Regions from separate parts of the Pseudomonas sp. StFLB209 genome, predicted to be linked through region 2. Evidence: riboswitches for the same ligand, from Rfam matches in the RefSeq annotation. Region 2 holds a riboswitch; each other region holds the start of a gene.
What was found. A riboswitch is a leader RNA that binds a small molecule or an ion and turns the genes downstream of it on or off. The one in region 2 is predicted to bind cobalamin.
Positions count from the first base shown of each region.

Region 1: it holds a riboswitch for cobalamin, as region 2 does, so the genes downstream of both, PSCI_RS23905 (ABC transporter substrate-binding protein) here and PSCI_RS25365 (TonB-dependent receptor) in region 2, are expected to answer to the same signal.
Region 3: it holds a riboswitch for cobalamin, as region 2 does, so the genes downstream of both, cobW (cobalamin biosynthesis protein CobW) here and PSCI_RS25365 (TonB-dependent receptor) in region 2, are expected to answer to the same signal.

Region 1 is NZ_AP014637.1:5,368,396-5,372,367, reverse strand. It holds gene PSCI_RS23910 (pseudoazurin) at 1-138, opposite strand, end outside; gene PSCI_RS23905 (ABC transporter substrate-binding protein) at 135-1,148, opposite strand; cobalamin riboswitch at 1,270-1,481, opposite strand; gene PSCI_RS23900 (glyoxalase superfamily protein) at 1,708-2,232, shown strand; gene PSCI_RS23895 (LysR substrate-binding domain-containing protein) at 2,251-3,165, opposite strand; gene PSCI_RS23890 (NAD(P)H-dependent flavin oxidoreductase) at 3,259-3,972, shown strand, end outside.
Region 2 is NZ_AP014637.1:5,697,776-5,701,747, reverse strand. It holds gene PSCI_RS25375 (metal ABC transporter permease) at 1-178, shown strand, start outside; gene PSCI_RS25370 (metal ABC transporter permease) at 175-1,023, shown strand; cobalamin riboswitch at 1,256-1,472, shown strand; gene PSCI_RS25365 (TonB-dependent receptor) at 1,581-3,713, shown strand; gene PSCI_RS25360 (ABC transporter ATP-binding protein) at 3,764-3,972, shown strand, end outside.
Region 3 is NZ_AP014637.1:4,841,830-4,845,801, reverse strand. It holds gene cobN (cobaltochelatase subunit CobN) at 1-1,035, opposite strand, end outside; gene cobW (cobalamin biosynthesis protein CobW) at 1,039-2,106, opposite strand; cobalamin riboswitch at 2,196-2,403, opposite strand; cobalamin riboswitch at 2,460-2,671, shown strand; gene PSCI_RS21825 (CbtB domain-containing protein) at 2,767-2,952, shown strand; gene PSCI_RS21820 (CbtA family protein) at 2,966-3,667, shown strand; gene PSCI_RS21815 (cobalamin biosynthesis protein) at 3,675-3,972, shown strand, end outside.

The sequences.
Region 1 (3,972 bases), 330 kb from region 2:
ACCGGCAGCGATGTGCAGGTGATCCGGTTCATAGACCATGGCGCCCTCGGCGCCACGGGTGAGCATTTTGACTTCCCAGACTTCTGCTGTCGCTGGCAGTGCGATACCGAGCAGCAGCCAGCAGGCCAAACGTCTCATGGCTGTTCGGCCTTGCCACTGGCAAACGCGCTGGCCAGGGTTTCCAGGCCACGGAACAGGCGCACACCAGCCTGCATGGCGTCAGCGTCGAGGATGATGATGCGGTTGTTCTTCACCGCATCCATGTTTTTGGTCACCGGGTCTTTGTGGAGAAACTCCAGCTTTTTCTGGAAGTCATCCGCCGGGAAACGCCGACGGTCCATGCGCGCAATGATGATCCAGGTCGGGTTGGCCTTGGCCAGGGTTTCCCAGCCCACGGTTGGCCATTCTTCACTGGACTCGACCACGTTGCGCACGCCCAGGGTCTGCAGCATGAAGTCGGCAACACCCTGGCGACCGGCGACGTACGGGTCGATTTCCAGGTCAGCGCTGGAGAACCAGAACACCGCACTGGTGTTGCTCAGGTCCTTGCCAGCCAGTTGACGGGTGGCGTTGTCCAGGCGTCCCTTCAGCTCGGTGTTCAACTGCTGGCCACGCTCCTGCACATCGAAAATCTCGGCCAACTGGCTGACGCTTTTATAGATGGTGTCGATCTGGAAGTTTTGCGTGCGGGTGCCGTCGGCGCCGACCAGGTTGTCCTTGCCTTCACAGTCCGAAGGCAGCAGGTAGGTGGGGATCTTCAGGTCGCTGAATTGCTCACGGGTGCCGACCACCCCTTGGGGGCCGACCATCCACTCGAACTGCACGGTCAGCAGTTGCGGCCGCTTGCCGATCACCGCCTCGAAGCTCGGATCGTTGTCGGCCAGGCGCTCGACCTTGTCGTTCTGCGCCTTGAACTCCGGCAGCACATTGTTGAACCACAACGAGGTGCCCACCAGTTTGTCGCCCAGCCCCAGCGAATAAAGAATTTCCGTGCCGGCCTGGCCGATGGTGACGGCGCGCTCGGGAGCCTGGGCGAAAGTCTGTGGCTTGCCACAGTTATCGATGGTCAACGGGTACTGGGTGGCGGCGGCCTGGGCCAGACCGGCAAGGCTGAACGTGGCGGCCAGGGTGATAAGGCGAGCGAGCATGCTGCGGTACTCCTGTCGAAGCTGCACAAAGGCAGGCGCCCGGACAGGCATCGATAAGCCCCATAAACACAGGGCTGCACCCGGAGCCGGGCGCGGATGTCCATCCCGGACACCCCGCCGGTTGGTTGATTTTTTGCCGGCAGGTCTCCTGACTGGCGCGTCCAGGCCCGGCTCCGGCCTTCCCGGATCGTTTGACCCAGTGGCATCGTGGAGCAGGCTCGGCACCTACAGTTGCGGGGGCAGTTCCGGTTCGCGGGTCAGATGGCCGAGCAACCTGATGAGCGACGGATTCCCTATTAATTCCTGGTGGAAACCGGCGAGCGGCATGGTAGGGCATCGGGCTGTAAAGCGAAAGGTCAGGGCCGGTGCCACGGCGGGTTCCCCGCACGTCTGGCAAGGTGTAGCATCAGCACCGGCCTGATGCTGCCCGCCGCTCGCCCTGCGTCTTCTACCGGCCAGGAAGGTGAAAGCATCGCTGTACACACCCAACCCTATCGCTGCTTTCAAGCGTCGAGGCTTGGCAATGCGGGCACCGGACTGCCTTGACCGGAGAGCTGTGATGATCACCATTGAACAGGCCAAACAAATGGCCAAGCGCTTGCGCGCTGCGTTGCCCGATAGCGTACTTTCGCATAGCGCCGCGCTGGAACTGGTCGCCCAACAGTTGGGTTACAAGGACTGGAATGTTGCGGCAGCGCGGCTGCCCGAGCAGTCTGCACCGGCCGCGATCAGCTTCGCCAAACCAATCCCGATCCTGCGCAGCTTCGACGAAGCCAAGGCGCGGGAGTTCTATCTGGATTTCCTGGGTTTCAGTGTCGAGTTCGAACACCGCTTCGAGCCAGGCCTGCCGCTGTACCTGGGTATCGTACGCGATGGCCTGCAACTGCACTTGTCCGAACACCATGGCGATGCCAGCCCCGGCGCGACCATTTTCATTCCGATGCAGGGTGTCGAGGCGCTGCGCGATGAGCTGCACGCCAAGCAATACGGCTACGGACGCCCGCAAATCGTCGAGCAGGCCTGGGGGCGGCTGCTGGAAGTGCATGACCCGTTCGGTAACCGGTTGAGGTTCTGCGAAGACTGATACAGCGCTTTCGCGACCCTAGTCATGAAGCGGTTGCACTCTGTTCGCGGCTGAAGCCGCTCCTGCATGGTGCCGAATTATTTCGGCAAAACGTTCAAATGCCGGTGTGGCATAGCCCCTTCGCCACACCAGCCAGGTCGTGCGGTTGCCGAGGTCCAGAGTCGGCAACTGCACCGGGTATTGGCACAGTTGCAAGACGCTGCGCGGCAACACCGTCACCGCCGCACCTGCGGCCACACAGGCCAGCATGGCGTGATAAGAGCCCAATTCCTGAAACTGCCAGCGCGGATCATTGGCCGTTTGCAGCGCCTGCTCGGCCAGCGCCCGATACGTGCAACCGGATTTGAACGCCGCCAAGGTGCGAGTGCGTACCTGAGCAGGTTTTTGCACTTCAGCCTCGCTGGCTGGCAGCAGGAGCAGCAGTTGTTCTTGCCAGAGTTGCATGCCTCGCAAGCCGCTGGTGGCCATCGCCAGTTCATCGTTCAAATCTTCGGGCAAGGCCACGAAGGCGCAGTCGAGCAAGCCCTGACGAAGCTGTTCGAGCAGCACCACCGAGGGGCCGGTGCTGATCAGTAAACGGGTTTGCGGATAAGCCAGGCTGTAGGCGGCCAGCGGCTCAGGCAAGCGACTGGCGGCGGTGCTTTCCATGCTGCCGACCCGCAGGCTGCCGCCCTCGGCGCTGCCGTTGAGCATCTGCCGTGCTTCATCCTCCAGCGCCAGCATGCGCCGGGCGTAGCTCAGGAACTGCTGGCCGGCCGGCGACAGGGCGATGCGTTTACCACTGCGAATGAACAGCTCGGTGGCAAGCTCTGCTTCCAGTTGCTGGATGCGCGTGGTGACATTCGAGGCCGCTCGACCCAGGCGCGCGGCGGCGCGAGTGATGCTCAGCTCGGCGGCCACAGCGTCGAAAATGCGCAGGCTTTCCAGATCCAATTAAATTCACCATTGAAGAATAATGTGACTATATTATTCTCAATATGATAATTATCAATCGCCGTTTTACTTGAGCATCCGGTGGAGCCGATCATGAGTTTTGCTAACGCATTTACTGCCCGGCTGGGCACCCATCCGATCATCCAGGCGCCCATGGCCGGAGTTGCCACGCCTGAACTGGCAGCGGCGGTATCGAATGCAGGTGCGCTGGGCTCGCTGGGCATCGGCGCCAGCACGGTGGCCCAGGCCCGGCAGATGATCGAGCAGACCCAGGCACTGACCGACCGGCCATTCAACGTCAATGTGTTCTGTCATGCGCCCGCCGTGCGCGATGCTGCGCGCGAGCAGGCCTGGCTCAGGCACTTGCAGCCGTTGTTCGATGAGTTTGCCGTGGAGCCGCCGGCTGCTCTGGACGAAATCTACAAAAGCTTTGCCACCGATGATCAACTGTTCGAGATGTTGCTCGACACGCGCCCGGCGGTGGTCAGTTTTCATTTCGGCCTGCCGTCTGCCGCGCAACTGCAAGCGTTCAAACAGGCCGGAATTTTCACCCTGGCCAGTGCCACCAATCTGCCCGAGGCACTGCAGATCCAACAGCTGGGCTTTGATGGCATCGTTGCTCAAGGCATCGAGGCCGGCGGGCACCGCGGGATGTTCGACCCGCAGGCGGTTGATGAGCGGTTGAGCACTTCGGTGCTGGTGCGGTTGCTGGCCAACCACATCGACCTGCCGATCATTGCCGCTGGCGGCATCATGGACGGCCAGGGGATTCGGGCTGCGCTGGATCTAGGGGCGGCTGCCGCGCAA
Region 2 (3,972 bases):
CGGTGCGCTGACCAGCTTTGCCGGTGCCTATCTGAGCTACTTTGTCGACGGTGCCACCGGCGGGATCATCGTGGTGCTGCAGACCGTGATCTTCCTCTGCGCCTTTTTCCTCGCCCCCAAACACGGCATGCTGGCGGCGCGGCGACGCGGCAAGGCGGCTCTGGACGTGCAGCCATGAGCCTGCTGGAAACCTTGCTCAGCCCCTTTGAGTTCGACTTCATGGTCAACGCACTGATCGTTGCGGTGCTGGTCTCGCTGCCGATGGCGCTGCTGTCGTGCTTCATGGTCCTGCGCGGTTGGGCGTTGATGGGCGATGCGGTGTCCCACGCAGTGTTTCCGGGGGTGGTGATCGCCTACATCATCAATATTCCCTACGCCGTGGGCGCCTTCGTGGCAGGGATGTTCTGCGCCATCAGTTCGGGCTTTCTCAAGGACAACAGCCGCATCAAACAGGACACGGTGATGGGCGTGGTGTACTCCGGGATGTTCGGTCTGGGGCTGGTGCTGTATGTGAAGATCGAATCGGCTGTGCATCTGGACCACATCCTGTTCGGCGACATTCTCGGGGTAGGGTTGGACGACATCCTCGGCTCAGCGTTGATCGCCGCGTTGACCCTGCTGGTCATCGGCCTGAAATGGAAAGACCTGCTGCTGCATGCTTTTGACCCGGCACACGCCCAGGCGGTGGGCCTGCGGGTGCGCTGGCTGCATTATGGACTGCTGAGTCTGATATCCCTGACCATCGTCGGTGCGCTCAAGGCGGCGGGGATCATCCTTGCGATCGCCTTGCTGATCGCGCCAGGGGCGATTGCCTTGCTGTTGACCCGGACCTTCAAGGCCATGCTGCTGGTGTCCATGCTGATTTCACTATTGGCGGCGTTCTTCGGGGTGTACCTGGCGTTCTTCCTCGACAGCGCCCCGGCGCCGACCATCGTGATGTTCTATACCGTGCTGTTTATCGGCGCGTTTATCCGGGTCAGCGTGCAGCAGCGTTTCGTTACGACTGAACACTCAAGCAACTGAAGTTTCTTCAGTTGCTGTTGCCGTTGCCTTTGATCTTTGAGTAGAGATGGCACAGACGACGCAAATCGCGACTTGGGCGCTGGCCGAGGGTAGGCGTCGATTCGGGGGCGAAACCGGCAGCCCAGACAACCGCGACAATGACCCATGCACAAAACGCAAGACCAATTCGCGGCTAAAGCCGCTCCTACGGCGGTGAGTCATCTACTATTGACTCGACCGTTCATCGGTGGTCAGATGCCGCCCAGTTTCAGGTGTCCCATGCCGCCGTGCATGGGGTGAAACGGGAAGCCGGTGCGTCACTCAGATGACCAGTCCGGCGCTGCCCCCGCAACGGTAGGCGAGCGAAACCTTCTATATACCACTGTGCTACAGCCTCACAGGCTGCATGGGAAGGTGAAGGTTTCATGATCCTCGCAAGCCCGGAGACCGGCCTGCAACTTCAGTTTGGCAACCCCGCGGTGGGCGGGCGCAGGCCGGTATTCGGGTGCGTCTGCGTGCCTGATTGCCTATGCGTTATTCCCCTCCGGGTTCATCTTTCCTCATCGAGTTGGAATAGCATGTCCCGTTTTTCTCCATTGCAGTTCAGCCTGCTGGCGCTCTCGCCGGTGGTCCTTTCTCCTGTAGCCCTGGCCGAGCAACCCGGCAGCCTGGCCTTGCCGGCAACCACAGTTCAAGAGCAGGCCGATCAGCCGCAAACCGCCCTGAGCACCCCGTTGCCCAGCGCTTCGCGGCTCAACCTGACGCCACTGCAAACGCCGGCCAGCGCCACCCGCATCGACAGCACTGCCATCGAGCAGCGCAACAATCAGAGCGTGCAGGACGCGGTGACCCGTGCGCCGGGGATTACCAGCATTGCCGCACCGGGCAACGGCAACACCGCGCTGTCGGCGCGCGGTTTTACCGGGCACGAATCGGTAATGACCCTGTTTGACGGCTCACGCTTCTACACCGGCATGGGCACCCAGACCTTTCCGGTGGACACCTGGATGGTCGAGCACATTGATGTACTGCGTGGCCCGGCATCGGTGCTGTATGGCGAAGGTGCGACCGGGGCGACGGTCAATATCGTGCCGAAGAAACCGTTCGAAGGCGAAATTCGCAACCGCCTGCGCCTGGGTTATGGCTCATACGATCGTCAGCAGGCGGCACTGGACAGTGGCGGCTCGTTGAGCGACAGCCTGAGCTATCGCCTGACCCTCAACCAGCAACAGAGCAATGGCTGGGTCGATCACGGCGATTCGCGCAGCAATGCGCTAAGCCTGGCCGTGCGCTGGCAGGCCAGCGATGACCTGAGCTTTACCCTGGCCCATGATCGCGGCAACAGCGAGCCTTCGTCGTACTTCGGCACGCCATTGATCGACGGCCACTACCGCGACAGCCTGCGCGACGAGAACTACAACCTGCGTAACGCCGTGCAGCGTTACGACGATCAATGGACACGCCTGACCACCGACTGGACGCTCAGCGACTCAATCAGCGCCAGCAATCAGCTGTACTACGTCAAGAGCCGCCGTCACTGGCGCAATGCTGAAATCTACAGCTGGGACAGTACACGCGGCCAACTGCTGCGCGGCGACTACCTGGAAATCAAGCACGACCAGGAACAGATCGGCGACCGCCAGAGCTTTACCTTCAAGCACTCGCTGTTCGGCCTGGACAGCCAGACCGTGGTGGGCGCCGAGTACAACAAGATCCGCTTTGAGCTCGATAACAACTCGCCGTACAACGATGTTGGCGGCGACTACATCGACCCATGGCAAGCGGCTGACGGCTATTTCCAGAGCAACTCGCCGTTCCGGCCGCTGGCCAACACCGTCACCCACACCTTCGCCCTGTTTGCCGAAAACCGCCTGCAACTGTCCGAGCGCTGGTCGCTGGTTACCGGCATCCGCCGCGACCAGAACCACATCAATCGCGACGACATGCGCGCCGGCACCCGCAGCGACCGTAGCCTCGATGGCGGCAACTGGCGTGCCGGGCTGGTGTTCGCAGTCACCGACCAACTGTCGTTGTACGGCCAGTACTCGACCAGTGAGGACGGCATCAGCAACCTGATCAGCCTCAACCCGACCCAGCAGCAGATGGACCTGACCGAGGCGAAACAGACTGAGTTCGGCCTCAAGCAGCAGTTCTGGGACGGGCAGGGTGAATGGACCCTGGCGGCCTACCACATCGTCAAGAAGAAGCTGTTGTCGGTCGATCCGCTGACCCGCCTCAGCCAGCAGGTCGGCCAGCAGACCTCCAATGGCCTGGAAGCCAGCCTCGACCTGAGCCTGGCGCAGGGCTGGCAGGTCTCGGCCAACGCCTCGGTGGTACGCGCCAGATACGATGATTTTGACGAAGTTTCCAACGGCCAGAGCGTATCGCGGGCTGGCAACCGTCCCACCGACGTGCCACGGCGCAGCGCCAACCTGTGGCTGAACAAGGCGGTCAGTGACGATGTGGACGTCGGGATCGGTCTGCGCTACGTCGACGCCCGTTATGCCAATACCGCCAATACCACTCAGGTGCCGGGCTACACGGTGGTGGATGCCAACCTTGGCTGGCAGATATTGTCGGACGTGCGTCTGGGGCTGCAACTGTATAACCTGCTGGATCGCCGCTACGTGGTGACCGGGCAGAACAGCGGTCAGCAATGGCTGATGGGCCAGCCTCGCTCGTTGTTTGTCAGTGCTGACTACCGTTTCTGACCGCCATTGGCGCTGGTGGCCCACCGCCGGCGCCCCGACTGGAATCCTTTATGGCGCATCTGAACATCCAGCAACTTGAATGGGCGCGCGCCGCAGGCTTCGCCTTGCACGACATTGACCTGCAGGTCGGTGAGCACGAGTTCGTCGGCCTGATCGGTCCCAACGGCAGCGGCAAGACCAGCCTGTTGCGCTGCGCCTGGCGCTTCAGCCAGCCGGATGCCGGCCAGGTGCTGCTTGACGGCCAGAATCTCTGGCAGCA
Region 3 (3,972 bases), 860 kb from region 2:
ATCAGACTGGCTGCGCTCACTGCGCCAGGCCAGGTCCTTGAAACTGATAGGTCGGCTGATGATGCGCCCGTCCAGTTCCGGCAAGGCGATGTGCATGGCCAGGTCGCGGGACCCCAGGCCCAGCTCGCTGGCCTGCCAGGCCGGCTCGTTGTCTTGTGCGCAAATGGCCTGGATCACCGGGATATTGCGGCGAAACGGGCGCAGATGCGGCGCTTCCGGGCTGGACTGGGCAAAGCCGGTGGTATTCAGAATCAGCGCGGCATCGACTTGGTCCAGCCAGTCTTCGACCACGCTCAGGCAGCCAGGCTCCTTCAGGCTGGCGACGGCAATCGGCAGCGGATTCAGGCCCTGGGCCTTTAAACGGGCGCAAAACAGGTCGATAAAACCGGTATTGGCTGCCTGCAAGTGCGAGCGGTAGAACAGCAGCGCCGCCACCGGCGCGTCGCTGTCCCAGTCGGCTTGCCAACCGGCAAGCTCGGTGGTGCCGTGCTGCGGATGATAAATCGCGGTGCGCGGCAAGGCCTGCGGTTCCTGCCAAGGGTAACGGCGCTGCAACCAGTGGCTGGCCACGCAATGGAACAGGTTCAGCGCGTTATCCAGCCCGCCTTGACGCAGGTACTGCCAGAGTCGGTCACGCTCGGCGGCCGGCACAGTGGAAAGATCGGCAAGCTCAGGGTCCGGGCGATCATCACCGGGCACCAGGATCACCTGCACGCCGCGCCCGGCCAGCTCCATCAGCCGCTCGACGCCGTAGCGCCAGTAGCCAATGCCGCCGTGCAGCGAGATCAGGATCAACCGCGCATGCTGCAGCACGTCTTCGACATACAGATCGACCGACGCATGGTTCTGGACCTGCATCGGGTTGGCCAGGCGCAGGCTTGGGTAGTCATCCGGCAGTTGCCGGGCGGCTTCGGCCAGCAGCGCGAGGCTGGAGTCACCGCTGCAGAGAATCACCAGCTCGGCGGGGGTCTGGCCGAGATCGGCAATGCTGTCGTCGGGTACAAAGCCGCCGGGCTGGGTTCGCAGCAGGTGCATGGGTCAGCCGGCCAGTGCCGCGTTCAGACGCGCTTCAAGCTGAGCGGCGTCCAGTTCCTGACCAATCAGCACCAGTTGCGTGGCGCGCTCTTCATCGGCTCGCCAGGCGCGGTCGAAGTGTTTGTCAAAGCGCGTACCCACGCCCTGAATCAGCAAGCGCATCGGTTTGCCAGGGATGGCCGCGAAGCCCTTGACGCGCAGGATGCCGTATTCGACCACCAGTTGATTAAGGGCACTGAGCAACACAGCCTCTTCGGCTTGCGGCAGCTTGATGGAGATCGAATCGAAAGCGTCGTGATCGTGATCGTCATCCTCCTCACCATCATGGTGAGAATCATGGTGAGTCTTGCGCCCGTCAATGTGCAGTTCAGACTCGGCGCCAACCCCCAGCAGAACGTTGAGCGGCAGGCGGCCGTTGCTGGCTTCGATGACCTTGACCGCCGGCGGCAGTTCTTCAGCCACTTCGGCGCGCACGGCGGCCAGACCGTCAGCGTCGATCATGTCGGCCTTGTTGAGGATGACCAGATCAGCGCTGGCCAGTTGGTCGGCAAACAGCTCGTGCAGCGGCGACTCATGGTCCAGGTTAGGGTCGAGCTTGCGCTGCGCATCGACCTGATCGGGGTAGGCGGCAAAAGTGCCGGCCTTGACCGCCGGGCTGTCGACCACGGTGATCACCGCGTCAACGGTGCAGGCGTTGCGGATTTCCGGCCACTGGAAAGCTTGTACCAACGGCTTGGGCAGCGCCAGGCCGCTGGTTTCGATCAGGATATGGTCCAGGTCGCCACGCCGCTCGACCAGTTCGCGCATCACCGGGAAGAACTCTTCCTGCACGGTGCAGCACAGGCAGCCATTGGCCAGTTCGTAAACCCGACCGCTGGCTTCTTCTTCGGTACAACCGATGGTGCACTGCTTGAGGATTTCACCGTCGATGCCCAACTCGCCAAATTCGTTGACGATAACCGCGATACGGCGCCCTTCGGCGTTGTCGAGCATATGCCGCAGCAAGGTGGTTTTACCCGAGCCGAGAAAGCCGGTAACGATGGTGACGGGAAGCTTGGCCAGTGTTTTCATCGGATGCCCTTTGGCAATACGGCGGGCAAGCAGGACGACAGCGGCGCATGGCTCGCTGGAGATCGCCACCGGATCACCCCGCCCGGTTGTAGTGAGAATGCTTAGAGGCAGGTCTCCTGGCTTGCGGGGAGCCTTGAACTTCAAGGCATTCACTGCGCCTTCCCGCTCGTTGAGCAGTGGCACGGCAGCGAACATGACCGCTTACAGTTGCGGGGGCAGCTGCGGACTTTCCAGATCTGGGACCGCATTCCCGTCTTAGCCTCACTCGCGTAAGGAACCTCAAGGCCGCAAGGCTACGCAGTGGGCACCGACAGGTCAACGCCGAGATTGACGTTACTGACCGCCCATGCTCTGCTACACACCTTGTTACGGGTGCCCCTCACGGGGTGAAACGGGAAACCGGTGCTGCTCAGGTCCATTGACCAGACAAAGTCCGGTGCTGCCCCCGCAACGGTAAGCGAGCGAAAGGTCTATCCACTGTGCGTACGCGCGGGAAGGCGATCTTTGTCAGACACCCTGTGTGTCCCTCGCAAGCCCGGAGACCGGCCCGCAATCACTTTATTGGACAACCCCGCGGTGGGCGGGCGCCGTCGATGCCTGCCATTTTCATGGTGGGGTTGGTGCGCATGCCTGCCCGTTTCACAACAAGAGGCCAGTGTCATGTCGAGCATCAGCAGCAGCCAGTCGGTCACCACCCCCGCCACTCTCAGCCAGCGCCTGACGGCCGCCATCGGCGCTGTCGTCATCGGTTGCAGCCTGGTGTATTTCGCCGGTTTCTCGCATATCGATGCGGTGCACAACGCCGCCCACGATACGCGCCACAGCGCCGCCTTCCCGTGCCATTGATCGAGAGCCCGTCATGTTCAAGCGCATCCTGCACACCGCAGGTTTCAGCGGCCTGCTCGCCGCCCTGCTGCTGACCCTGGTGCAAAGCCTGTGGGTCACGCCGCTGATTCTTGAGGCAGAAACCTTCGAGCAAGCCCCAGCCGCCCAAGAGCACAGCCATGCGGGCGAACCAGTGGCGGCCCATAGCCACGAACACGACGCCGAAGCCTGGGAGCCTGAAGACGGCTGGCAGCGGCTGCTGTCGACCACCGGCGGTAATCTGGTGGTGGCGGTCGGGTTTGCCCTGATGCTGGCAGGCCTGTATACCCTGCGCGCGCCGAACAGCACGGCGCAGGGCGCGTTCTGGGGACTGGCCGGCTTTGCCGTATTCGTCCTGGCCCCGACCCTCGGCCTGCCGCCTGAATTGCCGGGCACCGCGGCGGCCGAACTGGGCCAGCGCCAGACCTGGTGGATCTCCACCGCTGCCGCCACGGCCGCAGGTCTGGCACTGATGGTGTTTGGCCAAAGCCTATGGCTGAAACTGCTGGGCGCTGCCTGGCTGATCGCCCCGCATCTGTTCGGTGCGCCGCAGCCGGCCGAGCATTCGAGCCTGGCACCCGAGGCGCTGGAAGCGCAGTTCATCATCGCCTCGCTGGTGACCAACGTAGTGTTCTGGGTTGCCCTGGGCACCGTCAGTGCCTGGCTGTTCCGCCGCAGCCATGCCCGCCAGTCCTGACAGTTGCATGGCGATCGGGCTGGGCTGTCATCAGGACTGCCCGGCCGAGGCGCTGCTGGCGTTGATTGAAGCCAGCCTGGCGCAACACGGCCTGACCCTGGACGCCGTCAGCGGCCTGGCTTCAATCGACAAACGCCGCCAGACCCCAGGCTTATTGCAATTGGCCGGGCAGTTGCAGTTGCCACTGGTATTTTTCAGCGCTGCGCAATTGCAGGCGTTCGAGCCGCAGTTGACTCATCGCTCGGCGCTGACTTTGACCCATACCGGCTGTTATGGGGTGGCTGAAAGCGCGGCGCTGGCCCTTG